Regions from separate parts of the Enterococcus sp. DIV0756 genome, predicted to be linked through region 3. Evidence: predicted binding sites of a transcription regulator. Region 3 holds the regulator's gene; each other region holds the start of a gene.
What was found. The regulator HrcA, encoded in region 3, represses chaperone genes, less so after heat shock. The targets are predictions, from matches to a motif close to TTAGCACTCNNNNNNNNNGAGTGCTAA.

Region 1: clpP (ATP-dependent Clp endopeptidase proteolytic subunit ClpP) is a predicted target of HrcA. The motif match lies at 4,411-4,437, and genes of this name have one in related genera.
Region 2: groES (co-chaperone GroES) is a predicted target of HrcA. The motif match lies at 8,232-8,258, and genes of this name have one in related genera.

The regions. Positions count from the first base shown of each region.
Region 1 covers NZ_JBIOLF010000001.1:1,272,052-1,282,477, forward strand. The annotation lists gene IGI44_RS06095 (SPFH domain-containing protein) at 1-82, shown strand, start outside; gene IGI44_RS06100 (DNA/RNA non-specific endonuclease) at 121-834, shown strand; one part of gene IGI44_RS06105 (IS3 family transposase) at 910-1,387, shown strand; one part of gene IGI44_RS06105 (IS3 family transposase) at 1,387-2,330, shown strand; gene IGI44_RS06110 (DUF3788 domain-containing protein) at 2,515-2,976, shown strand; gene IGI44_RS06115 (lactate utilization protein) at 3,063-3,704, shown strand; gene clpP (ATP-dependent Clp endopeptidase proteolytic subunit ClpP) at 3,781-4,374, opposite strand; gene IGI44_RS06125 (hypothetical protein) at 4,682-5,197, shown strand; gene IGI44_RS06130 (glycerophosphodiester phosphodiesterase) at 5,237-5,971, shown strand; gene miaA (tRNA (adenosine(37)-N6)-dimethylallyltransferase MiaA) at 5,968-6,912, shown strand; gene hflX (GTPase HflX) at 6,999-8,243, shown strand; gene IGI44_RS06145 (aminotransferase class I/II-fold pyridoxal phosphate-dependent enzyme) at 8,227-9,483, shown strand; gene IGI44_RS06150 (hypothetical protein) at 9,517-9,690, opposite strand; gene IGI44_RS06155 (MerR family transcriptional regulator) at 9,879-10,259, shown strand; gene glnA (type I glutamate--ammonia ligase) at 10,308-10,426, shown strand, end outside.
Region 2 covers NZ_JBIOLF010000001.1:2,456,359-2,466,784, forward strand. The annotation lists gene IGI44_RS11990 (tRNA 2-thiocytidine biosynthesis TtcA family protein) at 216-995, opposite strand; gene IGI44_RS11995 (LTA synthase family protein) at 1,018-2,823, opposite strand; gene nadE (ammonia-dependent NAD(+) synthetase) at 3,077-3,901, opposite strand; gene IGI44_RS12005 (nicotinate phosphoribosyltransferase) at 3,919-5,391, opposite strand; gene IGI44_RS12010 (DUF1827 family protein) at 5,609-5,968, opposite strand; gene groL (chaperonin GroEL) at 6,258-7,886, opposite strand; gene groES (co-chaperone GroES) at 7,910-8,194, opposite strand; gene IGI44_RS12025 (lysostaphin resistance A-like protein) at 8,383-9,024, shown strand; gene IGI44_RS12030 (NAD(P)-dependent oxidoreductase) at 9,104-9,724, shown strand; gene IGI44_RS12035 (MBL fold metallo-hydrolase) at 9,761-10,426, opposite strand, start outside.
Region 3 covers NZ_JBIOLF010000001.1:1,408,251-1,418,676, forward strand. The annotation lists gene hemC (hydroxymethylbilane synthase) at 1-532, shown strand, start outside; gene IGI44_RS06810 (uroporphyrinogen-III synthase) at 543-1,268, shown strand; gene IGI44_RS06815 (hypothetical protein) at 1,330-2,067, shown strand; gene cobU (bifunctional adenosylcobinamide kinase/adenosylcobinamide-phosphate guanylyltransferase) at 2,074-2,661, shown strand; gene cobS (adenosylcobinamide-GDP ribazoletransferase) at 2,658-3,419, shown strand; gene IGI44_RS06830 (histidine phosphatase family protein) at 3,416-3,988, shown strand; gene IGI44_RS06835 (LCP family protein) at 4,238-5,131, shown strand; gene IGI44_RS06840 (LPXTG cell wall anchor domain-containing protein) at 5,332-6,204, shown strand; gene hemW (radical SAM family heme chaperone HemW) at 6,371-7,519, shown strand; gene hrcA (heat-inducible transcriptional repressor HrcA) at 7,642-8,682, shown strand; gene grpE (nucleotide exchange factor GrpE) at 8,716-9,273, shown strand; gene dnaK (molecular chaperone DnaK) at 9,324-10,426, shown strand, end outside.

The sequences.
Region 1 (10,426 bases), 140 kb from region 3:
CAACACGGTCATCATGCCGAGTAATTTGACAGAGCTTGGCAATGTTCCAGCAATCAAAGAAATTTGGCAGCAAACCAAGTAGTAGGATCAGCGTGATGGGAAAACAGAAGTAGGAGTTGAATAACCATCGCAGCAAAGAAACAAGCCCCTAAAATAATTTCGGCAGTAGTCGTATTATTAGCGGGTATTTATGGACTTTACTCTCAAGTAAAGCCAGATAACCAAACAGATAATGCAACAAAAGAAGTCACAGTTAGCCGTTTATCGGAAGTTCCTGACTTTGATGGACAGCATCAAACGATCGAATTGAATCATAATCAGCCAAGTTTTTCTCAAAACGATCTTTCATTGGATCAAGGAACTTGGACACGTTTTTCTGATTTGGATAAATTGAATCGCGTTGGAGTCGCAAATGCCATGCTGGGGAAAGAATTGATGCCTCATCAAGAACGTGAGCGCCTATATGTGAAGCCGACTGGCTGGCGACAAAAGTTTTACAACGATGAGCCATTGTATAATAGGGCACATCTGATCGCTTATCAGTTTTCGGGTGAGAACAATAATCTAAAGAATTTGATGACTGGAACGGCTTCCCTGAATGATCCAGGTATGAATGATCATGAAAAAGAAATTGGGAACTATATTCGTAGAACCAACCATCATGTGCGTTACCGTGTGACTCCTTTTTTCAAAGGAGACGAGCTAGTCGCTCGTGGTGTACAGATGGAAGCACAAAGTATTGAAGACGACCAGATTTCATTCAATCTCTTTGTTTATAATATTCAAGATGGAATCAAAATTGACTACCAAAATGGTTACTCGCAAAAAGAATAAGTAAAAAACATCCACATTTTGAACCGACCCCCAAAAGTTAGACCAAAATCTAGCTCTTGGAGGTCGGTATTTTTTATGACTAAATATAGTTTTGAATTCAAATTGAAAGTAGTTCAAGAATACTTAGATGGGAAAGGTGGTTATAGCTATTTAGCAAAGGTACATTCGGTTAAGGATAGTAGACAAATACTAGATTGGGTGAATTCCTACCGGGAATTTGGCGAAGAAGGTCTTCTCAGAAAACGTAAAAATGCGAATTATTCTGTTCAATTTAAGTTGGATGCGATAGAGTTATATCAAACTAGTGAGCTGTCTTATCGTGAAATTGCCAATGTACTTAAAATGAATAATCCGTCTCTCATTGCCAATTGGATGAGAAAATTTCGGGATGATGGTATCGATGGACTCTCAAAAACGAAAGGACGTCCATCCGCTTTGGCTGAGAAAAAAGAACAGAAAAAGAAGCGTTCAATTGAGACAACACCGGAAGAACGAGACCGTATTAAAGAATTAGAAAAACAAGTGCGTTCCCTTCAAATTGAGAATGCCTTTTTAAAAGAGCTGAGGAAGCTGCGAAAACAGGAAGCCCAACAAAGACGAACGAATCAATCGCACGAACCATCGACAGCCTCCGAGGATCATTCAAATTAGTTGAGCTTCTTGAGACGTTGAACTTTCCTAAAGCGACATTTATGTACTGGCAAAAACGATTTGACAGAGAAAATCCCGATCAAGGAATCGAAGCCGAAATGCTTCGTATTCGTAAAGAACACAAAGATTATGGCTGTTTACGAATGACCAACGAACTAAAAGAGCGAGGCTTTCATGTCAATAAAAAGAAAGTTCAACGTTTGATTCGAAAACTAGGGATCGAAGTCCGTTCCTACACTCGGAAATCACGTCGCTACAGCTCTTACCGAGGAAAGGTCGGCAAAGTGGCGAAACACCGAATTCGTCGTCATTTTTACACGAATATCTGTCATCAAAAAATTACGACTGATACAACAGAATTCAAGTATTTTGAAATAGATACCAAAGGCGTGATCCGACAAAGAAAGTTATACCTAGACCCGTTTATGGACATGTATAATAGCGAGATTCTTTCGTACCGCATTTCAGAAAAACCGAATGCCTTGGCAATTATGGAAGGTTTAGAAGAAGCCATCGCGATCACGGCTGATTGCCCCTATCGTCGCACCTTCCATTCGGATCAAGGTTGGGCTTATCAAATGAAGGCCTATCGGCAAAAACTAAAGAAACAGAAAATCTTTCAAAGTATGTCTCGCAAAGGGAATTGTTTAGATAATTCAATCATGGAGAATTTCTTCAGTCTTCTAAAACAAGAAATCTTTCATGGGGAAACCTATCACAGTTTTGATGAACTAAAAACGGCGATCGATGACTATATCTATTACTACAACAATCACCGGATGAAACAGAAATTGAACTGGAAAAGCCCTGTTCAATTTCGAAAAGCTGCACAGAAAGCGGCATAATTGCCCATCTTAACAAACAAAAAAAGGAGTAGATTTCTCTACTCCGAAATAAGTCTAACTTTTGGGGGTCACTTCATTTGTTGGATGTTTTTTTTGAAAAGAGCACTGTGTGACAAGCGTCATGGATAAAAATCAGATAGAATTGTTAATAATTATCAATAAATAGAAGAAAGCTGGTGTAATTATGCAATGGTATGACATGTTCAATGGCGAACAGGAACCGACAGAACAACAAATCACGGATTTTATTGCCAACCCTCTTTGGCAGGAATTATCAGATCATTTAATACGGACGTACCGGATAAAACCCAAAAAAACCTACAGTAGATGCTCAATGGGGGAAGGTTACTGGAAAGGTTGGAATATAAAGTTTCAAAAAAGCGGTAAATCACTGTGTACTATTTATCCTAAACAAGGTTTTTTCGTAGCTATGGTTTCCTTTAGCGCTAAGGAAATAGACGATGCAGATGTACTAGTTCAGATGTGTGATAACTACACCAAAGAAAAATACAAAAATGCTAAATCTAGTAAACTCGGGAAATCCGTCTCCTTTGAGGTCACGAATGAAAACATCCTAAATGATATTAAAGAACTTGCTGCTTTTCGCACAAAATCAGCAAAAAAAGTCAAAATACCAACTGCCTAAGTTTTTTCTTAGGCTTCTTTTATTTGTTCTTGCTATCATGATAAAAATCCTTGAGAATGAATAAGAGTAGCTTAAGGAGGAAAATGATGAAGGAGTATTTAAAAGAACGTTATACTGCTGCAGCAATGACATTAAGCAAAAAATTAAATCGCAGGAATTTTAATCCGATTATTTGTCAAAATTTGACGGAAGCAAAGCATCAAGCTCTAAAAATTATTGAACCAAATAAATCTGTCGGATTTGGCGGTTCGATCACAGTTGAGCAATCGGGAATTATTGCTGATTTATATCAGCGAGGACAAAAGATGATTGACCGGGAAAAAACGACTACGCCGGAAGAACGACATCAAGTAATGAAACAAGCGTTGACCGCAGATTATTTTTTAACAAGTATTAATGGCATAACAGAAGAGGGAGAGCTTGTGAATATCGACAGTGTAGGGAATCGAGTGGCGGCAATTACCTATGGGCCGGATAAAGTTCTAGCCTTTGTCAGTATGAAAAAAGTCTATGGAGATTTAAATACAACACTTGAAATGGTACGTAAAAATACCTCTCCATTGAATGCACATCGCTTAGAGTTAGAAAAAACACCATGTATTAAAAAAGGGACCTGCGGAGATTGCTTACAAGCCGAATGCATTTGCAATACAATCGTAATCACGCGTCGGTCCATGGCAAAGGATCGCTTGATCCTCTTTCTAATAATTGATGAGGTCGGTTTATAGAGAATTCCAAGTTGAAGCAGGTAAGAATGACAAAGAAAAAAACCGAGGGCATCCTCGGTTTTTTTATGGTTTAGGTTTAGCTTAATGAGCTGCTGTTTTCCATTACTTCATCAATCAATCCATAAGCTTTTGCTTCTTCAGCAGTCATGAAGTTGTCGCGATCTGTGTCGCGTTCAATGACTTCAATTGGTTGTCCAGTCCGCTCAGCTAAGATGTTGTTCAATCGTTCGCGGGTTTTTAAGATATGACGAGCAGCGATTTCGATTTCTGTTGCTTGACCCTGAGCACCACCCAATGGTTGATGAATCATGATCTCAGCATTAGGTAAAGCGAAACGTTTGCCTTTCGCACCCGCAGTTAGCAAGAAGCTACCCATGGAAGCAGCCATACCAAGTACGATTGTCTGAACATCAGCTTTAACAAAATTCATAGTATCAAAAATTGCTAAACCAGCAGAAACGCTACCACCTGGTGAATTGATGTAAAGATAAATATCTTTTTCAGAATCTTGGGCATCCAAGAAAAGTAATTGGGCGATGATAGTGTTCGCCATATCATCGTTCACTTCGCCGCTCAACATAATGATACGGTCCTTCAATAAACGAGAATAAATGTCGTAAGCACGTTCGCCACGAGATGATTGTTCAATGACTGTAGGAACTAAATTCATAGTGAATCCTCCTTAAAATATTGTTCGTAGATTAGTTTAGCACAAACAAGGTTGGATTGCTAAAACATATAGAAAGTATACAACGTTGGTCAGTTTTGGTCAAATAGAAGGCTTCGTTTTTTTAAGCGACTCAAACTATCCTAGAAATAGGAAAATATGGTACTATTAATAGCGCAGACAATCAGATGTCACATTCAGTTTTCCAAAACTTTAGAAAATAACAATTTAATGAAATGATGTCTGGATTGAGAATGGTTTTTATTCGAAAAAATAATTCTATTGTTACTATGAAACAGGAGGGAAAAACGTGGAGATTGCATTTATTGGACTAATCGGCGTGTTGATCGGTGCAGGTATTACAGGAGTTGCTGTCTTTTTTGTCTTTAAGTATATTGATTTACGCCACAAACGTGAAAGAGAGTTGGAGCATCAGGTCAAAGAAATTGAAACCATAAATCTCTTAAATAAGAAAATCAACGAAATATTATCCAAACGCAATGTGTTGATGCAGGAATATGTGACGTTCAATTCATTTGACGATTGTTACATTACAATTGATGATTTCATTTATTTGAATTCTTTTGCTGCACAAAATAATTTTTATCTGCCCAATTACTTAATTGAAGAATTTTTTAAAAACATTTCACACCGAAAAGTTATTTTATCTCCTGAAGAAACGGTTAAAATTGGGGGCTATACTTACAAGGGAGGCCGAATTGTGATGGAGACTTTTTCAGAACAGCTGTTGGAGATTTTAGACGAAAAAAAACAGCAATTGTCTCGCAAAACGAAACAGCCGTTAAGCTATTTTAAAGTACAATAGATTTTTACAAATTGTGATTACGGACGAGGTGGTAAATAGATGACAGCAATTATTGCTCATCGTGGGAGCGCAGGGACTCATCCAGAAAATACTTTGCCTGCGTTTATGGAGGCGGTACGATCAGGCGCAGATGGGATTGAATTAGATGTTCATTTAACGGCTGATCAGCAATTAGTGGTGATTCATGACGAGAGTGTAGATCGCACAACAGATGGTAAGGGTTTGATTCGTGAATTAACGTTAAAAGAAATCAAAGAATTGGATGCAGGTAGCTGGTTTGATGAAAAGTATCAGGCAACAAAAATATCTACCCTGCAGGAAGTTTTGAATTTACTGCTACAGATGCGTTTTCGAGGAATTTTATGTATCGAAATCAAGACGAACAAATTTCACTATCCGGGAATTGAAGAAAAAATCTCGCAGGTTATGACAAGCAAAGAATGGCCTTTTACTTATTGGTATGCTAGTTTCAACTTTGAATCATTACGGATTATGCACGAGTATGAACCAGACGCACAATACGATCTGATTCAAAAAAACGACTTAGAAAAATATCAAATCGTTTTGGACAGCGATTTTATTGAAGGACTACATCCTAGTTCTGATTGGGTGAAACAGCATCCTGAGATTGTCAAAAACTTTGAAAAGTCGATTCGACCTTGGACTCCAAACTTATATGAAACGTTGATGATGTGTTTTGAAAACAATTTGGCTGGCGTCATTACTGATTTTCCAGAAAAAGCCATTCGAACGAGAAGCAGGTTCAAGCAATGAAGGTAATCGCAATCGTAGGACCGACTGCAGTTGGTAAGACCAGCTTAAGCATTGATTTAGCGAAACGTTTTAACGGTGAAATCATTAGTGGGGATTCAATGCAGGTTTATCGTGGATTAGATATTGGAACCGCAAAAGTAACGACTGAGGAGATGGCAGGAATTCCACATCATTTGATTGATGTACGTGGTGTTGATGAAAGCTATTCAGCGGCGGATTTTCAAAAGAGTGCCAGAGAAGCGATTCAAGAAATTAGTCAGCGTGGAAAGATACCAATTATCGTTGGTGGAACGGGACTTTATATCCAGTCTCTACTATGGGATTACAAGCTTGGTAGTGAGGGAGAACCAGAAGACGATTCCATTCGTGAGAAGTATGAAGTCTTTGCTGAAGAAAACGGGAATCCGGCGTTGTGGGAAAAGTTACAGCTAAGCGATCCCTTGGCTGCCGAGAAGATTCATTACAATAATCGTAAGAAAGTCATTCGAGCATTAGAGGTGTTCGAGTTAACAGGGCATTCAATTTTAGAGCCAAAAGAACAGCCAAAAGAACTCTATGATAGTTTTTTGATCGGCTTAAATACTGATCGGTCGATTTTGTATCAACGGATTAACCAACGTGTGGACCTCATGGTGGAACAAGGGTTACTGGAAGAAGCTAGGAATTTGGCGAAAAATCCAACCGTTCAAGCTGCACAGGGAATTGGCTATAAGGAATTTTTCCCTTATTTTTCTGGCGATTCGTCCTTAGAAGCAGCGATAGAGGAAGTAAAATTACATTCACGACGCTATGCTAAACGCCAGCTGACTTGGTTTCGCAATCGTATGTCTGTTCATTGGTATGATTTGATTCAGCAGCCGGAAATAATTAAAGTGATTGAAACAGAGATCGCTAATTGGTTAGCTAATGGCGACCACATTTCTCCAATTGATGAAGAATAAGTTGCATAGAATTGATTCATAAAAGCATTGGGAACAAGACTTTTTTCATTTTGAAAATATCGTATTACTAAATAGGAGGAAACGGATTGTCAGAAAGAGTCATTTTAGTCGGTGTCGAAACAGACGAGAGTAGATATAATTATTTAGAATCGATGCATGAGTTGGCCGGACTAACCAAGACGGCTCATGGCGAGATAGTTTTTTCATTAACTCAAAAACGTCCTAAGGTTGATCGTCAAACTATTATCGGTAAGGGAAAACTAGAAGAGTTAGCGCAGTTGGTAGATGCTCATGAAGCAGAGCTGGTGATTTTCAATCATGCTTTATCACCACGTCAAAGCCAAACAATCGAGGCGCAGGTAGGTGTTCCAGTAATTGACCGAATCCAACTGATTTTAGATATCTTCGCACAGCGTGCTCGCTCAAAGGAAGGAAAATTACAGGTGGAGCTTGCCCAACTAGATTATTTATTGCCTCGATTGGTCGGTCAAGGGCAAAGTTTATCCCGTCTCGGAGGTGGAATTGGCACGCGTGGACCTGGGGAAACAAAGCTAGAAACGGATCGACGTCATATTCGCCGCCGAATCTCCTCAATTAAAAAAGAGCTAAAAGAAGTAGAAGCCCATCGTGAGCGCAGTCGACAAAAACGTCAACAATCTAGTATTTTCCAGATGGGCTTGATCGGTTATACAAATGCTGGTAAATCAACAATTTTAAACTTGTTGACGAATGCTGATACGTATTCTGAAGATCAGTTATTTGCGACCCTAGATCCGTTAACGAAGCGTTGGCATTTACCTCAAGGAATGGAGACCACGATCACAGATACGGTAGGTTTTATTCAAGATTTACCTACGCAATTAGTCGATGCTTTCCAATCAACTTTAGAAGAAAGTAAAGGGATGGATCTTCTATTGCATATTGTAGATGCCAGTGCGGAAGATCGACAACAGCAGGAAAAGACCGTTATTGATTTATTGAAGGAACTTGAAATGGATGATATTCCTATGCTTACAATCTATAACAAAGCTGATCGAATCGATGAGTTTTCTTTTGTACCGACCTTATTTCCAAGTGTTTTAATTTCCGCAAAGACGAATAAAGGTAAGGAGCTACTAGCGGAGGCCATCAAGCGCGAAATTATGAATTTACTTGAACCATATATGCTGACTCTGAATGCGAATGAGGGTCAAGCCTTAAGTGGAATGAAACGAGAGACTCTTGTCTTAAGCGAAAACTTTGATGAGGAAAATGAACAATATATCATTCGAGGCTTTGCTAAGAAAAACTCTCTTTGGATTAGGAGAATGGAAGATGAATTGGACAACTAAGCTAGCACCAGAGCTGGTTGAGAAAATCGATCAAATTGATAAAAAAATAGCAGAACGATTACAAGAAGTGCGAGAAGTTGCTTTGTCGAATCAAGCAAAAGTATTAACGGCTTTTCGTGAGAATCATGTGTCGGAGAGTCATTTTCTGCCATCAACTGGTTATGGGAATGATGATCAAGGACGAGATGTTTTAGAGGCTGTTTATGCGCAGACATTTGGTACTGAAGCTGCCTTAGTTCGTCCTCAAATTGTTTCAGGAACCCACGCAATTGCGACCTCGCTATTTGGTGTGCTGCGTCCTGGAGATGATTTATTGTATATCACGGGGACTCCTTATGACACTTTACTTGAAGTAATTGGTGTTCAAGGCAATGGCATCGGATCGTTCAGGGAATACAATATTGGTTACGACAAAGTGGATCTTTTGGAAGACGGCACTGTTGATTTTGCTAGTGTGAAAGAGAAAATTACTGATAAAACAAAGGTTATTGCAATTCAACGGTCACGCGGGTATGCTTCACGTCCATCTTTTACCATTGAGAAAATCAAAAAGATGTGTGATTTTGTCAAAAGCATTGCTCCAAATGTTATTATTTTTGTGGATAACTGTTATGGAGAATTTGCTGAGTTACTGGAGCCAACCCAAGTTGGAGCGGATCTTATGGCAGGTTCACTGATCAAAAATCCTGGTGGTGGGATCGCTAAAACGGGCGGCTATATAGTTGGGAAGGAAGCGCTAATTGAACGGTGCGCGTACCGTCTGACAACGCCAGGGGTAGGTGCTGAGGGTGGTGCCATGTTGGGTAGTGTTTTTGATATGCTGCAGGGCTTCTTTTTAGCACCGCATGTTGTGAGTCAAGCGATTCAGGGTGCTATTTTTTCTTCAGCGCTATTAGCTGAATATCAGTTGGAATCGACACCGAAATGGAATCAACCGCGAACGGATCTGATTCAATTGATTGATTTTCGCGATCGTGAAAAAATGATTCAATTTTGTCAAGCAATCCAAAAATACTCGCCGATTGATGCATATGTCGCCCCGATACCTTCTTACATGGCAGGCTATGAAGATGACATTATCATGGCTGCAGGAACATTTGTCCAAGGAGCAAGTATCGAGTTGAGCGCAGATGGACCGTTGAGAGAACCTTATTCACTCTACTTACAGGGTGGTTTAACTTTCGAACATGTTAAAGTCGCAGTAACCAATGCTGTAAATGAAGTGTATCATCAGTCTTAAAGGAAAACCGAAATCTTAACGATTTCGGTTTTTTTATACTGTTTTCTGTTCCAATGCTTCTTCCGGAAAGGAATGTTTTTGATTCTTATCAAAATGGATCGAATAGGTATGGGTTTTTTTGGAGTAACTTGTGATGATTCCGATATACCCAGCGAATGGAAAGTTCTGTTTTATTTGAACGAAGTCACCAATATTAAACTTTTGCATTTTATTTTCCTATACTTTTTTCTTAAGTATAGCATCTTTTTGTCCTTAAAAAAGCCGGTAAACTAAGGAATTCTCGGAAAACGCGAACATTCTAAAACTCTATGTAAGAAAATCTAACATAAACCCTTGACGATTGGTCTATCGGATGGTATTCTTTTTCCAACATCAAAAAACAAGGAGGAGATGTTATGCGGGAAAAAGAATTGCGACGTTCGCTTGCTGTTTTTCCAATTGGTACAGTTATGAAGTTAACAGATTTGACTGCAAGACAGATTCGGTACTATGAGGAGCAAGAATTGATTCACCCAGAACGTAGTGAAGGTAACCGTAGGATGTATTCTCTGAATGACATTGATGTACTGCTAGAAATTAAAGACTATTTATCTGACGGACTTAATATGGCAGGGATCAAACGTGTCTATCAAATGCGCCAAGAAGAAGTAAAAGCTGCCAAGGAGAAACCACCATTAACTGATAAAGATGTTCGTCGTATTTTTTACGATGAAATGTTGACTCAAGGTGGATTTCAGCAACAAAATCCATATCAATCACAAGGTCCAAAGCTTTAGTGATTGTGGAATATAAAAAAATGAAGTGCGAGGAAGGGATTAGATAATATGCCGAAAAAAGATCTAAACAAAGAGGATATCAAACGAATTGTAGAAGAAGAAAACGTCCGCTTTTTACGCCTGATGTTTACGGATGTCATTGGAACAATCAAAAATGTTGAAGTACC
Region 2 (10,426 bases), 1.0 Mb from region 3:
CTTTTGAAAATTAATTCGCTTTGAATGTTGTTCCTTTTGGGAATAAAAAAAATAGACTTGTGTATGCGAAAAAACACATACATAAGTCTCACTATTTAAGACAACACCAGAAAATTTCTTTTCTTGCTGGTGGCGTTGCCACAGCTTGCGCTGCTAGTTACTCCCTCATGAATACAAAACGAATTATAGCATGAGAAAAGGCTGGAATACAATCACTACTTTTCAATTAATGAATTGTAAGAGTTTCCAACAGAGACTTTTGTCCAAAAATCTTCAGCAGTTCCTTGTTCCATGCCCATTATAAACTTTTCTCGGATATCTGGATAGTTTTTAGCAAGCTGTGTTACTAGGTTTTTAATCTCTTCCCGCTTTGTTTTTTTATCCACAGGACAAGGATTAAAAATTACAGGCAATTCTTCACGTTTCACAAGACGAATAATCTGTTTTTCTTCTAAATAGACCATCGGCCTTATCAATGTCACCTTTGTTTTAGATAAATAGCTTTTCGGTTCAAAGCTATTCAGGCGTCCGTGAAACAAAAAATTCATCAAATAGGTTTCGAGCGCATCATCCACATGGTGGCCCAAAGCAACTTTTTGACAACCAAGCTCACTCGCGCGATTATACAAAATTCCTCGACGCAGCTTAGCGCATAAAGAGCACGGAGATTTTTCCTCTCGAATATCAAAAACGACTCTTGCAATATTCGTTGGAACAACCTCTAATTGATACCCTAACCCTTCGACAAACTTTTGCATCGGAGTAATGTCACAGTCCTCAAACCCCATATCAAGAGAAATCGGAACGATCTCGAAATCAAAGCCTAAGCGTTTTTGACGACGAATCTGATCTAGTAAATAAAGTAACGTTGTACTGTCTTTCCCGCCGCTCATACCAATTGCCACTTTATCACCCGGCTCGATCATTTGATGATTCAAAATTGCTCGGCGCAACGGATTGTAATAATTCTGATTGTCTTTCTTTTTAAATCCCATGTTAGCTCCTTTAATCCTTGGTTTATTTAAAAAAATTCTCTTTCAAACTATACTGCTTGCCGGTAGTAATGTCATATTGGATCATTTGATACTCTTGATAGAGCTTTTCTTGCTTTTTATTCAACCGAGCTTCTTTAAACCATTGGCCACTTTGATAATACATTCCCTTTTCAAAGGCAGGAAACTCTTTTTGCAAAGCCACTAATAATTGTTGGAAGCCAGTCATTTGAAGTCTTCCTTGTTGGAATAGATCTGCCGCAAAATAAAACGGACTTGTTGTGACTTGTTCCCTATTGAGTTCATGGCGATTGTCATACATCAGAAATTCCGTTTCGTGTAATAAATGTCCTGGATTCTTCTTTTGGATATCCTCTGAATAAATTCCTGGCAAATGATCCCCCCAAAAAACAACCAATGTTCGTTCAGACAAATTATCCAACTCTCTTAGAAAATCATTCAAAGCTTCACTACTATAAGCAATATCTTGGAGATACATCTGAAGAGATAAACTATTGTCCCCTTTAACCATGTATGGAACATCGGTATATTTGTTTTCGTACGGCATATGTGTTTGCATTGTTACCAAATGTAAAAATTGCGGCTTTTTATTCTTATTTAATTGATCAAGTATTTCTTGATAGGCCGCCGCATCAGAAATATAAGGATTATTTTCAAGTTTGTCCGTATGCTGCATGGTTTTTTCATCCAAAAAATGATCAAAACCAAATGTTTCGTAAACATCTTTTCTTTTGTACATTGAGGTGTTATAAGGATGAATCGCAGTCGTTTGATAACCGCGCTCTTTTAGTGTTCCTACTAATGAAGGAAAAGAATTAAACTCAGACATCAGCATCGTATAAGGTGTCGTCATCTGCGCATTGAAAAGCTCCATAGAAAAACCCGTTAAAGCTTCAAATTCAATATTGGCTGTCCCGCCTCCATAGTTTTGCGATAACATTTGACCGCTATACGTTTGATCGGCAATGGCACGGTAAGCCTGTAAAGGATCTCCGCCAAGGATCTCTAGACCATTCAGACGACTCGGATCAGAAAAGCTCTCACTCATGACATAAACAATATTCGGTTTTTCCTCAGAAGTTGTTTTTTTCTCCTTTAGATACTTCTTAGTAATTTTTTCTACGTTAGCCTTAGAGTAATTCTTTGGCTTTTCCATCGCTTCTACTGGCAAATTATATAGAAATCCGCCCATAAATCCTGTGTTGTAATAATTCATTTTTTGACTGTATGGAATCCATAAAGCTGTTTTATTATAGGCTTTGCGTAATAAATTCCCTTGTTGATTAAATCCACCAATGTAAAGTAACAAACTGCTAGTTAAAACAAAAAGCCCTAAACGAATCCATTGTTGCTTTTTAGCTAACTTCACACTTTTTTTCAAGCTAAAAACAATTAAAAAAATACCCGCTGTTAAAAGTACTAAGAATAACAGAAACAATGGTAGCCCAACCATATCATAGATCATTCCAAATTCAGTAATCATTTTCAAATCATTGGGATAGATCGGTTCCATTCGATAGTTCATTTTTAAATAATTAGCAATTCCTATGCCAATCACCGTTAAAAGATAAACGAGACTTCCGGTCTTTAATGACCCCAAAAAGCTGCTGATCCAACCGTAAAAAATGAGTAATACCAAACAACCTAAAAAGAATTTTTCCGTATGCCAAGAAAAAGCAAATTTAAACATCAAATCAAAAGAAAATTCATTTTGTGTCAATTGAAAGAAAAGATTAGATATAATAATTAGTCCTAACACGCCAAAAATTTTTAAAAGCAGACGCCAAGGAATCTTTCGAAGTTTTTGCATATGTCTCTCCTATCCATGAACTTCAAATTCGTAATAATAACTCCCCTGTTATTAACGAACGAAAATTCCGCTGCTCATTTATAGAATATTTCCCGCATTTATGCGATTACTACTATCACTTAGATAATTGGAATGAGCGAGCATCCTCAATAGTTTAGCGAGAAATCAGACGAAAGTAAAGAAGGTTCCCCTTGAACCTAAAAATAAAAAAGACTAGCGGAGAGAAAACTCCGCTAGTCAGCAAATCACTGATCTATTTCCAAAAATCATCAAAGATTGTGATGGGTAAATGACGTTTATGTTGTGTTTTGTTCCACCAATTTTCGATCGTTGTTTGAGCCTTTTCGTCAATCGTCTTCCCCTCTAAGTAATCATCGATATCATCATACGTTACACCAAGGGCTACCTCATCGGCGATCAATGGTTTTCCATCCTCTAGGTCAGCAGTTGGGACTTTCATGTACAAAGCCTCTTCTGCGCCTAGTTCTTTCAATAACATTTTTCCTTGACGCTTATTCAACCGAAACAGTGGCAAAATATCCGCACCGCCATCTCCAAACTTAGTGAAAAAGCCAGTGATGTTTTCTGCCGCATGATCCGTTCCGATAACAGCACCTTGATTGTCGCCAGCAATTCCATACTGCGTGATCATTCGTTGACGCGCTTTGATGTTTCCTTTGTTAAAGTCACTAATTGTAACCCCCGCTTCTTCCAGCGCAACAACCTCTGCATCAACCGCTCCTTTAATATTCACGCTCAGACTAACATCTGGTTTAATAAAATCTAGCGCTCGCTTAGCATCCGCTTCGTCTGCCTGAGAACCATATGGAAGACGAACGGCAATAAATTTATAGGCAGCGTCGCCTGTTTCTTTTCTCATTTCTTCCATCGTAAGCTGAGCTAATCGACCAGCTAAAGAAGAATCCTGTCCTCCGCTGATTCCTAAAACAAATGTTTTTAAAAAAGGATATTTGGACAAATAAGCTTTTAGAAAGTCGATGCTTTTACGAACTTCCTCTTTTGGATCAATTGTTGGTTTCGTTCCTAGTTCCTGAATAATCTCTTCTTGTAACGTCATGATAGGTATCCACTCCTTTAATCTTCTTGTTCCGTTTTTACCACAGATTTACGTACCTGGTCCATAATTTTGTTTTTGTGGTTCCAACACTCTGTAGAAAGATCGACCGGATATTTTTGTGGATTTAGGTCGCGTTTGTATTCTTCCCATAATGAATCCAAGCTGTCTTTGGCAGTCTGCTTGACTTCTTCTAAATCAGGTAGTTCATAAATAAGCTTGCCGTCTACAAAAATATCTCTCAAGACCGGACGAGCCTCAAAGTTTTTCACCGTTTTATTGATATACGGATAAACGGGGTGGAACATATAGAGCTCTTTTTCTTCCCGTGGGTTTTCATCCCATAGCGTTACGTAATCACCCTCTGATTTCCCATCAGATTTACGCGTAATTCGCCAAACTTGTTTTTTACCAGGAGTGGTTACTTTCTCGGCGTTGCTTGAAAGTTTAATGGTATCCACCATTTCTCCTTGCTCATTTTCGATGGACACCAATTTGAAAACAGCCCCAAGAGCTGGTTGATCATAGGCCGTAATTAATTTTGTCCCGACACCCCAGACATCGATCTTCGCATGCTGCATCTTCAAGTTTAGAATTGTGCTTTCGTCTAAATCGTTGGATGCGTAAATCTTCGCATCAGGAAAACCTGCCTCATCCAATTGCTGACGCACTCGTTTTGAGATATAAGCCATATCACCGCTATCAATTCGTACGCCTAAGAAATTGATTTTATCACCCATTTCACGGGCAACTCTGATCGCACTCGGCACTCCCGATTTGATCGTATCGTACGTATCGACTAAAAAGACGCAGTCGCGGTGCGTTTGAGCGTAGGCTTTAAAGCCTTCATAGTCATTCCCATAGGATTGAATCAATGAATGAGCATGCGTTCCGCTATCAGGTATCCCAAAAATTTTCCCTGCTCTAACGTTACTTGTGGCATCCGCACCTCCGATATAGGCCGCGCGTGTTCCCCAAAGTGCTGCATCCAACTCTTGAGCCCGACGTGTGCCAAATTCCAACAACGGGTCATCGCCGATCACAGATTTGATTCGTGCCGCTTTTGTTGCGATCAATGTTTGGAAGTTTACAATGTTTAAAAGTGCTGTTTCAACTAATTGACAGTGAAGTAACGGTCCTTCTACTTGAATAATCGGTTCATTGCTAAATACCAATTCCCCCTCCACTGCAGAACGAACCGTACAAGCAAATTTGAAATCTCGTAAATAATCGATAAACGCTGCCGGATAGTGTTCTACCTCAGACAAATATGCCAAATCGCTTTCGCTAAAAGTCAGTTCTTCCAAATAATTTACAAGTCGTTCAAGACCCGCAAAGATGACATAGCCATTATCAAACGGCATACTACGGAAATAACACTCAAATACGGCATGAAGATCCGCTCGACCTGTCTCCCAATAAGTTTTCATCATATTGATCTGATAAAGGTCCGTATGAAGTGTCAAACTGTCATCTTCGTACAACTTTTTCATAGTCATGCTCCTCATTTGTTTTTAGTAATTTGAACTATTTCACTTATTATAGCATAAGAAATCAGCGGGAGTAGTGTTAGCTCTTCTATACCAAAGAAATCTATTCATTAGAGTACTTACCCGAGTGTTCCTATTTTCTTCACTGTTAATCATGGAAGCTTACTCGTATAAATGCTGGTAAAAGAAAAAAGGCCTTAAGCCTTTTTCTCGTTCATTGCTATTCTTTAGGAATCTTGTATTCCACTGCGATAATATCTTTATAGGTCTCTTTTGGACGTAAGCCGGCTTCCATAATTTGCTTTTTATAACCGACATCCACAGTAACGTCCTCGCGATCAACTTTTAACAGCCGATGAATAATTGTGTCTACTTCTTGATGGCTGATTTTGCGCTGACGATTCAATAATAACAAATCAATCGTATCAAAACGATCCGCATAAATAATTTTCGTCCGATCATAAGCGTACAATTTAAGCAGTTTTACAGCTGGACGTTTATCAAAAAAGTATTTTGTTAGATTAGGATATAGTGTTTCTAAGTTAACATTACTATTTAAAGGGGTCTCAATTAATTTCATTCAACATTCTCCCATCTATATCTTTTTAGTCTATGCGACTGATTTATTTTCTTTATTATGATCATTTTAACACACGCAGCAAATGTTTTTTAATGAATAAAAAAATTTTTATGAAAAAGAAAAAAATCTTGATAACTCCACCAAATGGCAACTTCAATTAGTAAAAGGATTGCAGCCTTCGTTGTTTTTTTGACCGTATAGAAATGAAAAACTTCTATATGTTACACCGCTCTCTAGTCAAAAAAAGTCACCGGAAAACTTCCCGATGACTTTTCAATTAACGCTCTGATTACATCATGCCGCCCATCATTGATGGATCCATTGCTGGGGCAGCAGCTGCGCCGCCTTCAACAGGTTTGTCAGCAACAACTGCTTCAGTTGTTAATAACAACGCAGATACTGATGCAGCATTTTGTAAAGCTGAACGAGTCACTTTCGTTGGGTCAACAATTCCAGCTTCGATCATATTGACATACTCACCAGAAGCTGCGTTAAAACCAGTTCCACGATCCGCATTTTTCAATTTATCGATAACAACTGAACCTTCAAAACCGGCATTTTCAGCAATTTGACGAACAGGTTCTTCTAAAGCACGAACCACGATTTTCACACCTGTTGCCACATCGCCTTCAGCGTCTAATTCAGAAACTCGCTTGATGACATTGACTAATGCAGTCCCACCACCGGAAACGATTCCTTCTTCAACAGCTGCACGTGTTGAGTTCAACGCATCTTCAATACGTAATTTTAATTCTTTTAATTCTGTTTCTGTAGCCGCACCAACTTTAACGACTGCTACACCGCCAGCAAGTTTCGCTAAACGTTCTTGTAATTTTTCACGGTCAAAATCAGACGTTGTTTCGCCAATTTGACGTTTAATCATTTCAACACGATCAGTCAATGCAGCCTTGTCGCCAGCGCCTTCAACAATCGTAGTATTGTCTTTATCTACCACAACTTTACCAGCAGTACCCAAGTTTTCGATTGTTGCTTCTTTAAGATCTAAACCAAGGTCCTCTGTAATGACAGTTGCGCCAGTTAAAATTGCGATATCTTCAAGCATAGCTTTACGACGATCACCAAATCCAGGAGCCTTAACTGCTACAACATTAAATGTTCCGCGAATTTTATTCAATACCAATGTTGGTAATGCTTCGCCGTCCACATCGTCAGCGATGATCAATAATGAACGAGATTGTTGCAATACTTGTTCTAACAATGGCAAGATATCTTGAATATTTGAGATTTTCTTATCTGTAATCAAGATATATGGATTTTCAAGCGCTGCTTCCATCTTGTCATTGTCTGTTACCATGTATTGAGATAGATAGCCGCGATCAAATTGCATTCCTTCAACCACGTCTAATTCAGTATCAATCCCTTTAGATTCTTCAATTGTGATAACACCGTCGTTACCAACTTTTTCCATGGCTTCGGCAATTAATTTACCTACTTCATCACTGCCAGAAGAAACAGCCGCTACTTGTGCAATAGCATCTTTTGAATCTACTTCTTCAGAGATACTGTGTAGTTCTTCAACCGCTGTTTTCGTAGCCAATTCGATTCCGCGACGGATACCCATTGGGTTTGCACCAGCAGTAACGTTTTTCAAGCCTTCACGAACGATTGCTTGTGTAAGAACGGTCGCTGTCGTTGTACCGTCGCCAGCGATATCATTTGTTTTTGAAGCAACTTCTGAAACCAATTTTGCTCCCATGTTTTCGAAATGATCGTCTAATTCGATATCTTTTGCGATCGTTACACCGTCATTTGTGATCAAAGGAGAGCCATAAGATTTCTCTAAAACAACATTACGTCCTTTTGGTCCCAATGTAACTTTAACTGTATCTGCTAATTTGTCTACACCACGTAGCATTGCTGCGCGAGCGTCTTCAGAAAATTTAATATCTTTTGCCATGATTCTTTCACCTCATTATTTTTTTATTCTACGATTGCCATAATATCTTTTGCAGCGATGATCAAATATTCACTGCCTTCATATTTCACTTCTGTACCTGCGTATTTTTCAAACATTACCATATCACCAACAGCTACTGGCATTGGACTTTTTTGACCGTTTTCCAACACATTGCCTTCACCTACAGCTACAACCTTAGCTGTTTGAGGTTTTTCTTTGGCCGCTGAAGCTAAGACTAGGCCTCCAACTGTTTTTTCTTCTTCTTGAGTAACTTCAAGAATGACACGATCACCTAATGGTTTTAACACAATAAATCCCTCCAACTAGTAATGATTTTCTAAGTCGTTAGCACTCTTAGTTATCGAGTGCTAACTCACAATTCTTATAATACCATTTTTGTTTTTTTTTGCAAGTCCTTCGTTTGATTTTTTCTACGCTAAATTTTTTAAAATGTATGATATACTTGAGAACAATAAACGTTTAGGAAGGAAAACTAATGACCGAAAAAAAATATAGCTTTATTACGATCTTCACGTATGGATTAGTGCTCTTTTCACCTGTCGTTTTTCAAAGCTTTTTAAAGGCGGGGCCTTCACTAATTATTCAATTAACCACACTGACCTATTTTTTAGGTGCTATCCTAATGATTTTTTATCGTGTTAAGTCACGATCATTTCAATTAGAGGGGCAACAAAAAAATCTTCTGATTACTATTTTAATAGGAATCATTGGGATTCCAGCATCCTTAATTCTACAAATGCTTATTTTGCAAATCGAGCAACGTTTGCTTGGACAATCAGTCGCTTCACAAAATACGCAAAACATTGTTCAATTGATCATGAATAATATGATTTTCATTTTGGCGACTACGATTGCCGGTCCAATTATGGAAGAATTTGTTTTTCGTCGTGCAATCTTCGGGGCATTAGAGAAAAGATTCGGCTTTTTCTTACCAGCACTTTTAAGCTCCGCTCTTTTTGCTTTTGCACACAATGACGGCCATTACTTGTTGTACGCAGGTTTAGGTTTCTTATTCTGCGGCATGTATCGCTATAGCGGACGCATTTGGGCATCAATGATTACCCATGTAGGTATGAATTTATTAGTTATCCTGACACAATTAGCGTTGCAGTCATAACAGTTGCGAAACGAATCTTTTGCTATTTTATAAAAACCTCCTTAGACTAAAGATAGATTTAGTCTAAGGAGGTTTTTATATGAAGGTAGCAATTATCGGAGCAACTGGTCATGCTGGCTCATTTATATTAAAAGAGGCTTTGGATCGTCACTTGGCAGTTACTGCAATCGTACGTCATCCAGAGAGACTAGAGGTTAAGGTCCCAATTTTAGTAAAGGATCTATTTGAGCTTACTACAAAAGATTTAGAATTTTTTGACGTTGTAATCGATGCATTTCGGCCACCGGTTGGAAAAGAAGAACTGCACCAAACATCTTTAAAACATCTAAGCACTATTTTGCAAGGAACGGAGACTCGTCTAATTGTCGTCGGCGGAACCTCTTCTTTGTTTATCGATGAGAATCACCGAATGATCGATGTTTCTGATCCAAATGCGATCTATTATCCAACTGCCTATAATATGTACCAAGCATTTTTAGACCTAAAGTCTATTCAACAATTAAACTGGACCTACTTAAGTCCTGCTGCAAATTTTATTCCCGATGGTCCTCGAACAGGCCACTATCAAGTTAGTGATGATCACTTACAAAAAAATGCTGCTGGTAAAAGTGAAATCAGTATGGCAGATTACGCCATCGCTATGATTGATGAAGTCATTGAACCAAGACATTTAAATCAGCATTTTAGTGTCTATAGTTAGAAAAAAAGACAAGCCTGCAAAAGCAAGCTTGTCTTTTTAAATAGCAAATAGTTCTGTTGCACTGTCTGGATCAGTATCAAAAATTTGGAACTGATGGTTCACACCAAGATCATAACGTGTCAAGGTTTCTTCCATCGTCATGTGTGCCAGTTCCTTCATGTTATTCTCTTTACTTAAGTGTCCTAAATAAATCCGTTTTGTACGGTCACCTAAGATATCGGTCATTACTAATGCACCATCATCATTGGACAAGTGTCCACGATCACCAAGAATTCGCTGCTTCAAGCTCCATGGATAAGCGCCCATCCGCAACATTTCTAAATCATGATTACTTTCAACTAAATAAGCATCGGCATCACGAATCGTTCCTCTCACGTGTTCACTAGCATAGCCAGTATCCGTCAACATTACAAAAGAATGTCCATCTTTATAGAAACGATAGAACTGCGGAGCTGCCGCATCATGAGAAACTCCAAAACTTTCGATATCTAAATCACCAAAAGTCAATACCTTCCCCATTTCAAAAATATGCTTTTGTTCTACGTCAACTTTTCCAATCAATGGAGCCATCGCTTCCCAAGTCTTTTCGTTGGCATAGACAGGTAATTTATATTTTCTCGCTAACACTCCCACGCCATGGATATGGTCACGGTGCTCGTGAGTGACTAAAATCGCATCTAGATCCTCAGGTTTTCGATCGAC
Region 3 (10,426 bases):
ACGACCGGATTTTGATATTCAACCCATTCGAGGAAATATCGACACGCGGATTCGTAAGATGACTGAAGGTCAATACGATGCGATCGTTTTAGCTTTAGCGGGCTTGGAACGTTTAGGCTTGGATCAGACCGTTTATCATCAAGAACTATCTCCAGAGGTCATGCTACCGGCGATTGGTCAGGGTGCGATTGCTTTAGAATGTCGCAAGGATAATACTGAAATCCTTCAGATGCTGCAAGCCATGGAAGATTCAGAAACGGCGACAGCTGTGACAGCAGAACGGGCTTTTTTGAACAGTATGGATGGTAGTTGTATATTTCCTGTGGGCGCATACTGTTTGCCTAAAGGTGATTCTTATGAGTTGACCGGTATGATCGGCAGTGAAGACGGAAAAATTATTTTGAAAGAAACGATGCAGGGGAATGACCCAGTGACTTTAGGAAAAGCTGTTGCCGCGAAAATCATTCAGCAAGGTGCGACTACGTTGATTGAGGAGTGTAAGAACGATCAAAAAGAAACTTTTATACACTAGAGAAACGCGCATGCCAGAGGATATTCAGCAAGCTTTTGCCGAAAAAGGAGTCGAAGTCGTTGCTATTCCGCTGAATCGCACGGTCTTCCAACCCTATCAAAGCTTAGAATTTGATTATGATTGGATTTTTTTTACTAGTGTAAATGCTGTTAAGTATTTTGATTTTACTCAATTGAATCCTCAAGCCAAAATTCTGGCTATCGGTAATCAAACGACTAAAACTTTGCGAAAGTTGGGCTATCCTGTTGATTTTCAGCCTAAAGAAGGTTTTTCTGAGGGACTGGTGCAGGAATGGCTTGGCTTTGTAGAGCCGAAGCAGCGTGTTTTTTGGCCGCATTCATTCCAAGCTCGACGTGTGATCTACAATGCGTTGACACGGCAAGGCCATGATGTTTTGGAGCAAGTCATTTATAGAAATGACTTTTTTCCAGAAGATCAGGAAAAATTGCGAACACTTATATTAAATGAAAAAGTGGATTATGTGTTGTTTGCAAGTCCTTCAGCTTGGCTTTCTTTCAGCAAAACCATAAGAGAGCTTCCAGATTTCCCCAAGGATTTTTGGTCACGATTAAAAATCGCAGCCATTGGACCTGTGACAGCAAGAGTGATTGAAAAAGAACAACGAGTGGCAATTCAACCAGCCGTTTATGATATGCCGCATCTTTATAAATGCCTATTAGAGAACATAGATCAGGAAATTGGCAGCACATCATTTCGCAATTTACTGAGAGAATAATTCTTTTATTAAGATGAAGGATACAAAAGATTCATATTGAACAAATAAGGGGGATAAGGCTGTGATTTTAACGCAAGAGTACCGCGATCTTTCGATTTTACCGGTTTCGAATGAAAAATGGCTAGTTATAGCCTGTGACTCCAGTGCTGGAATCGGAAAGAAGAAACAAGATGCCGTTGAGATTGATCCCGCGATAACCGCTGCTTTTTGTTTGCGGGTTCCTTTAATGGAATTATTCTGTTATGGAGCAGAACCGATCGCTGTGATTGATTTGATAGGAAATGAATACGAGCCTACAGGTGAACGGATGATCCTAGGGATAAGTGCAGAATTAGTGAAAGCAGGGCTTGCTGATATTCCGCTTAATGGAAGTACAGAGGAAAATATGCCTACTAAGACCACCAGTGTTGGCGTTACCGTTATTGCCGAGATAAAAGCAGGCAAAGAAAATTTTCAAATGAATGAAACTTGCAGCCTGCTGCAATTAGGTGAGCCTTTTGTTGGGGAACAGGTTGTGAAAAATCGTGAACGGATTTTTTCTTATCCTTTGGTAAAAGCGTTAAGAGCAGAGCCTGGAGTTATGGATATGCTTCCTGTTGGATCGAAGGGAATTCAGTATGAGGCGCAATTGATGACGAAGGATTCTGAATTTCAGATCCATTTTCTAGAGAAGGATGGATTGGACTGTTCAGCTGGACCGGCAACAGTCATCCTATTAGCAGTTAAAACAGATCAAGAAGCGGATATTTTGTCGCGTTATGCCGAACTTAAAAAAATTGGTGAATTTAAAAAGAGGTGACGAACGTTGGGAGAAATTACATTAGTTACTGGTGGCGCGCGTAGCGGAAAATCAGCTTTTGCAGAGAGCTTGTTGGATACAGAAGCCGAAATTAATTACATTGCGACAAATTGCTCGGCTCAAGATCCTGAAATGGCAACTCGAGTATCACTTCATCAACAGCGCCGCCCTAAAAATTGGCAAACCACTGAAACTTATTTGGTTGTCGCCGACGTGATCGAGCAAGCGCAAGTCTCAGCACATTTATTAGATTGTGCCACGATGCTGACAACGAATTATTTTTTCGATTTAATGAAAGAACGATTCGGTGAGGATTACGCGGTAATCGATGAAGAGATCATGAAGTTATCAGAAAAAGATAAAGCTGTGATTGAAGGCGAGATTCTTAATGAATGGGAAAAAATACTTACAACGGCAAAAAAAAATCAAGCAGATTTGGTTGTTGTGACGAATGAAGTTGGGCTTGGCATTGTGCCTGAAAACGCCTTTTCTCGTTGGTTTAGAGATGTATTAGGTTATGTAAACCAATCCTTAGGAAAGGAAGCGGATGCTGTATTTTTAGTGATAGCCGGTATCCCTATGAAGATAAAATGATTGATAGTTTAATTCTGTATTTCCAATTTTTTACGCGAATACCGATTCCTGTTGCGGTCGATGAACCTGAAGAAAAAATGCGTTCAGGCGTCCGTTTTTTTTCATTGTTTGGTTTATTGATTGGCCTGTTAGAGGCGATTGTCTATTGGCCGCTACAGTATTTACTCAGTCCCAGTATTGCTTGGATCGTCATATTATTTTTTGATGTGATGTTGACTGGCGGCTTTCACTTGGATGCGCTGTCGGACATGGCTGATGGGCTGTTTTCTTCTCGCAAGCGAGAACGTATGCTAGAAATTATGAAGGATAGTCGAGTAGGTAGTAATGGCGTTCTGGCAATTGTTTTTTATTATTTGATGTTAGTTTTTAGTTTTTTAGTTTTGCTTCCTAGTCTAAGTATCCAGCTTCAGGCAATAATTGTTTTGCTATTAAACCTTGTTGGAAAAAACGGTATCAGTCTATTGTTTTATCAGATGCAGTATGCCGGAAATAATCCTCATGGTTTAGGCACCACTTTTTTGAATGTAAAAAATCAAAATGTCATTATTTGTCAGTTGATTTCCTTTTGCACATTGTTGCTTTTTTTAGGCAGGATTGGCATTGTCTGTTTTGTTACTAACATTTTTGCCGCATTACTTTATCGAAAATTAGTCTTGAGTAAGGTAGGCGGTTTTAATGGGGATACTTTAGGTGCTTGTTCACCGATTTCTCAGGGAGTATTTTTGTTGACGTTAATCTTAATGCGAGGGTTTTTATGAAAATAATCTTGATTCGGCATGGTGAAACAGAATACAATCAAAGACATCTATTCTATGGAAAGACAGATGTCTCATTGAACGAAGTTGGAATTCAACAAGCCCGCTTATTGTATAAGAAATTGGCGGGAATGAAGACAGAAGCATCAATTTATACGAGCTACTTAAAACGAACGATTGAAACTGCTGAATTAATTTTTCCAAATCAGACAAAAATTCCATTAAAAGATTTAGATGAAAAGGATTTTGGGTTATGGGAGGGGTTGGATGCGGATCAAATCAATCAACGATTTCCTGTTGAATGGCAAAAGTGGTTATCTTCTCCTTTCGAAATAACACCTACAAATGCTGAAAAATTTTCGGATTTTCAAAAACGCGTCTTAAAATGTTTAAGGACGATCCTTCAGAAAAAACAAGATTTTGTCATTGTAGGACACCTAGGTGTTCTGAGAGTTATTTTGAAATATTGGTTTCCCGAACACAATTTTTGGGAAATCGTTCTAGAACAAGGTAATTATACGTTAGTGGAAATTGAAGACGGGTTTATAAAAATAATTGCTTGGAACAAGTAATTATTTTTATAATTTAATCGGATCAATCAATTGAATACGCAATGATGGACCGTGTAGCTTTTAACGGTTCTTTTTTTATTAATGATAGAGATCATAAGCAGTTTATAAAAAAATCCATAAAAAACCTTTCATAGTGGTGGATTTGATTATTTTTGGTATAAACTAGGTGGATAGTTTTACTTAATTACGCAACTAGAAAGCTTGGCAATTTAAGTTATCTACTTTTGTTGTCTAGAAGAGGAGTTTCAAATGAAAGTTTTTAAGCGTGTGGTCTTGATCATTTTAGGAATACTATTGGTTTTTGAATGTTATCTAGTTTTCTCCTTTATCCAAGGATATGAATCAACAAAAAATGCTCAAACTAAGCAGACGATTAAGTTCAACGGAGAAGAAGCTCCTGATCAGAATGATTTGAATGTTTTAATCATCGGGACTGACTCTCGCGGAGAAGATCGTGGTCGATCAGACTCTCTGATGATTGCTCATTATGACCAAAAAAAGAAACAACCGAAGTTAGTTTCAATCATGCGGGATAGTTATGTGGATATTCCAGGTCATGGTAAAGACAAAATCAATGCAGCATATTCCTATGGAGGTATTGAATTAGTACGTAAAACATTAAAAGAAAACTTTGATATTCCGATTGAATACTATGTGACGATCAATTTTGATCATTTTAAAGAAGCTGTAGACAGCCTTTTTCCAAAAGGTGTAACAATTGATGCTGAAAAAGATCTAGATTTGGATCAAGTGTTCATTAAGGCTGGAAAGCAGAAGATGGATGGAAATACGCTATTACAGTACTCTCGATTTCGCGAGGACGAAGAGGGAGACTTCGGACGAATTCGCCGACAGCAGCAAGTTCTGTCAGCGATTTCCCAACAGGTTACAAACGTCACTTCATTAAGCAAGTTACCCAAAACTACTGGAAAGCTTTTGGGGTATGTGGACACCAATCTATCTGAAGGAACGATTTTAAGTGTCGGAAAAGATTTTGCTCTAGGTGATACGAAAAAAATTGAATCACTTGCTGTGCCGATTGATAAAACGTGGGAATTTAATAACGACACGCCAAGTGGAAGTGTCTTAGAATTGGATACTGAAGCAAATGCAAAAGCCATTAAAACCTTTTTGACGGAATAGGAAATACACTCTTAGAAGTTCGAGAATATGCTCTCAGCCAACGACGAGTTCGTTGGCTTTTTTTCTTGTTTCATGCTTTGATAAATGTAGCCTCTCAAAAACTATAATCAACAAATAATTTTTAGACAGATCATCCAATTTGTTTATTAACAGCTTAACAGGTTTTGGTTATAATCCTTTGCAAGGGGATGAATTAACTAATGAAGAAATTAGCTTTAATCGTATCAGTCGCCGGGCTAACTAGCGGCTTCTTTTTGTTTGATACAACAGCCGCACATGCCGTTAATTCGGAAGCTGCATCGTCGGAAACTATGGCAAACAGCGGAATAACGGCTAATGATTTTGCGAATAGACAGGCGGAGATTGACAATGCTCTGAAGTTGGCGCAACAACAATTTGAAATGCAGCAAAAACAAATTGCACAAGACATATTAGACGCTCAGCAGCATTCACAGAAACGACATGAGGATCTTCATAATGATTTTGAAACTATTCAAAATCAAATTGATCAGACTCATAATGACTTTCAAAACCATTTTAATGAAGTAAATGACCAACTGCAAACGGATCATGTAGCGCTTGAAAATCAATGGACACAAGCAAAGGAACAATTAGATCAAGCGCGGAATGACTTTAACGGAAAACTTGCCGATCTAGAAAAATTGCAAAAGAAATTGAATGCAGATCGATCAACGATTAACCAAAGTATTTCAAATGGTAAAAAAAGCGCACAATCAGTCGATAATCAGCTAACTACGGGAGTAGAAAATACGCAGAAAGCGACTTCTGATATCCAAAATCGGGTGAACGATATCGAAGGCAGTGTTAATCGTATAAAAGGTATTCTTGATTCAGCGGGAAATGATCTATCCGTAAAAGCAACGAAAGCAGAACAAATATCTGATAAAATGCCTGCATCATCAAGTCAAAATATAGCTGGACAAGCTAATTCAAAACAACAATCAAAGGAATTTCCGAAAACAAATGACTATCAGAACACTTTTCTTTCTTTAGTAGGGATTAGTGTTGTTGGGAGTATCGTTTTTTTCTATGCGCGTAAAATCTATAAATAGTATATCAAACAAGACTTGAAAACCCGATATAGTTTATTTAGGGTTATCAAGTTCTTTTTATGACTTTAAAAATGTTATGAATATTTCAAATAATCGTGTGCTTCCTTCTATAATAGAAATATATGGTAGAATACGTCTGTTACTACTACTAAGAAAGAGGAATGAGATGACAGAATCCACTTCAGCCTACATTCACATCCCGTTTTGTGAACATATTTGTTACTACTGCGACTTCAACAAAGTATTTCTTGAAGGACAGCCAGTAGATGAATATATTGAAGCGTTGTTGAAAGAGGCACGCTTGGCATTAAGTCAGAATCCAGTGAAAAATATGAAAACACTGTATGTCGGAGGAGGTACACCAACGTCCTTAAATGCGACACAATTAGATCGCTTATTAAGTGGTTTGCGCCAAATCCTTCCATATAATAATGGAGAATTTACAGTAGAGGCGAATCCCGGTGATTTGACTGCCGATAAGTTAAATGTAATGAAAAATTATGGAGTCAATCGCCTATCAATGGGTGTTCAAACATTTGATGATCGTTTGTTGAAAAAAATTGGTCGTAAACATACAGCACAGGATGTGTATGAGACGATCCAACTGCTAGAAGAAAAAGATTTTAGCAATATAACGATTGACTTAATTTATGCGTTGCCGGGTCAATCTCTAGAAAGTTTTCGTGATACGGTAACACGAGCCTTAGCTTTGGATTTACCTCATTATGCATTGTATTCATTGATTTTAGAGAATCAAACAATGTTTATGAATTGGGTTAGACGTGGGAAAATTCACCTTCCTGAGCAAGAAATAGAGGCACAAATGTATACAGAAACTATCGAGGCGATGGAAAAAGCGGGGCGAAAGCAATATGAGATCAGCAATTTTGCAAAACCTGGATTTGAAAGTCAGCACAATTTAGTCTATTGGAACAATCAAAATTACTTTGGTCTTGGAGCAGGAGCTAGCGGCTATCTTGGAAATCGACGATATAAAAATCGTGGGCCGATCCAGCATTATTTGAAGTCATTAAAAAATGATCAGCTTCCCGTGTTAGAGGAAGAAATACTTACTCAAAAAGCTCAGATTGAAGAGGAAATGTTCTTAGGCTTAAGAAAAATTTTAGGTGTTGATAAAACCGTTTTTGAAAACCGTTTTGGGCTTAGTATGATGGATGTATATGGTGACGTGATTGAAAAATTGAAGCAGCAAAAGCTGATAACAGAGACGGATTCGCGGGTTTGTTTGACTGAGGAGGGCTTGTTTCGAGGGAATGATGTTTTTGAGGAGTTTTTATTGAATAAGGGCGATTAGCACTCTCGACACGAGAGTGCTAATTCTTTATATTTTTTCCTTGACTTATATAGAAGTTGTTGGTATATTAATAATCGAGTTAGCACTTAAAAAGAAAGAGTGCTAACTAAAGGATGAGAAGAATGTTAACGGAAAGACAAAAACTGATTCTCAGCTTGATCATCAAAAACTTTACCAATACGGGTCAACCGGTCGGATCAAAAAGTTTGATGGAAGAAGGCGTAAAAGCAAGCTCCGCAACTATCCGCAATGATATGAAGGCGCTAGAGGAATTAGGTATGTTGGAGAAAACCCATTCTTCATCGGGGAGAATCCCATCCGCTTTAGGCTATCGTTATTATGTGGATCATCTACTAACGCCAACTAAGGTGAGTAATCAAGAAGTAGACCAGATTCGTAGATCATTAAAGAAAGATATTCATGAGATTGATGATATCATTCAACAGTCTGCAAAAATACTTTCGCAAGTTACCAGCTATACGGCGTTCTCGCTTGGACCGGAAATGAAAGATCGGACATTGACCGGTTTTCGGATTGTTCCATTGAATGATCGACAAATATTAGCGATTATCGTCACAGACAAGGGAAATGTTGAGAGCCAAGTTTTTCGCATTCCTGAGAATGTTGACAGTCAGGACCTTGAAAAAATGGTTCGCATCATTAATGATCGTCTTGTAGGTCAGCCTTTGGTCAGCGTTTATCAAAAATTGAGAACCGAGATTCCAATGATTTTGCATCGCTATTTTCAAACAACCGAAGGAATCAGTCATCTGTTTGATGTGATTTTGAATGATGCTTTCGAGGATAAGGTGTTTGTCAGTGGTCGAATGAATATTTTAAATTTTAATCCGGACCAAGATTTTAATCATGTGAAATCAATGTATTCATTGATGCAGAACTCGGATGAGCTGACACAACTACTGTTACCTTCTGATAGTGATATTCATGTTCGGATTGGTACGGAGATGGGCAATGACTTGTTTGATCACCTAAGCATGATTCAAGCAAATTATGAAATCCGTGGTCACGGTCGCGGAACGATTGCTTTATTGGGTCCAACATCGATGCCATATTCAAAAATTTTTGGGCTATTGGAAGTTTTCCGATATGAGTTGACAAACGCATTGGATGATTATTATCGTTCTTTGGGTTTATATCACTAGAAACGATTCCTACAAAGAAAGGGAGTACGCGCAGTGGCAGAAAAAAAGAAACAAGAAGTTGAAGAAGAATTAGAAGAAGTCGAATCGGCAGAAACAGAGTCGACTGAAAAAGAAGCGGAAGACATTGATATTCCAGAAGTTTCGGAAGTTGAAGAATTGACAAACAAGTTCAATGAGATGGAAGACAAATTTTTACGAGCTCGTGCTGAGATCGCAAATATGTCCAACCGCAACAAGAACGAGCGTGAACAGTTAGTTCGCTATCGTTCACAAGATCTTGGTAAGAAATTGTTGCCAGCGATCGACAATCTAGAAAGAGCCCTAGCAACTGAGGTCACTGACGATCAAGGCGCTAGCCTGAAAAAAGGGGTAGAAATGGTCCTTGAAAGTTTAACCGTTGCATTAAAAGAAGAAGGTATCACAGAAATCAAAGCAGAAGGCGAAACTTTCGATCCGAATTTGCATCAAGCAGTGCAAACTGTTCCAGCTGAGGGCGAAGTGAAACCTGAAACAATTGTAAATGTGCTGCAAAAAGGGTATCAGCTGCATGATCGCGTATTGCGTCCAGCAATGGTGATCGTAGCTCAATAAATATATAAACTACTAAATTAAACATATAATGGAAAAGGAGATTTTCAACTATGAGTAAAATTATCGGTATTGACTTAGGTACAACAAACTCTGCTGTCGCTGTCTTAGAAGGCGGAGAAGCTAAAATCATTACTAATCCAGAAGGAAATCGTACAACACCATCTGTTGTTTCATTTAAAAATGGCGAAATCCAAGTCGGTGAAGTAGCAAAACGTCAAGCAGTGACAAACCCACACACAATTTCATCTATTAAACGTCACATGGGTGAAGCTGGATATAAAGTAGAAGCAGATGGCAAATCTTATACACCTCAAGAAATTTCTGCAATGGTATTACAATACATTAAAGGTTTCGCAGAAGATTACTTAGGTGAAAAAGTTGAGAAAGCCGTTATTACAGTTCCTGCTTACTTCAATGACTCACAACGTCAAGCAACAAAAGACGCTGGTAAAATTGCTGGTTTAGAAGTTGAACGTATCGTTAACGAACCAACTGCCGCAGCATTAGCTTATGGATTAGATAAAACAGATAAAGACGAAAAAATCTTAGTATTTGACCTTGGTGGTGGTACTTTCGACGTTTCAATCCTTGAATTAGGAGACGGCGTATTTGACGTATTATCTACAGCTGGAGACAACAAACTAGGTGGGGATGACTTTGATAACAAGATCATTGATTACTTAGTTGCTGATTTCAAACAAGCAAACGGAATTGATCTTTCTAAAGATAAAATGGCAATGCAACGTTTGAAAGATGCTGCTGAAAAAGCGAAAAAAGACTTATCAGGTGTTAGCTCAACGCAAATCAGCTTACCATTTATTACCGCTGGTGACGCTGGTCCATTGCACTTAGAAACAACTCTTTCTCGTGCGAAATTTGACGAAATCACTGCTGATTTAGTGGAACGTACAAAAGCGCCAGTTCGTCAAGCATTGAAAGATGCTGGATTGTCACAATCTGACGTTGATGAAGTTATTTTAGTCGGTGGTTCTACTCGTATCCCTGCTGTTGTTGAAGCGGTACGTAAAGAAACTGGCAAAGAACCAAACAAATCAGTGAACCCAGATGAAGTAGTAGCAATGGGTGCTGCAATCCAAGGTGGGGTTATCACTGGTGATGTGAAAGATGTCGTATTACTAGACGTAACACCATT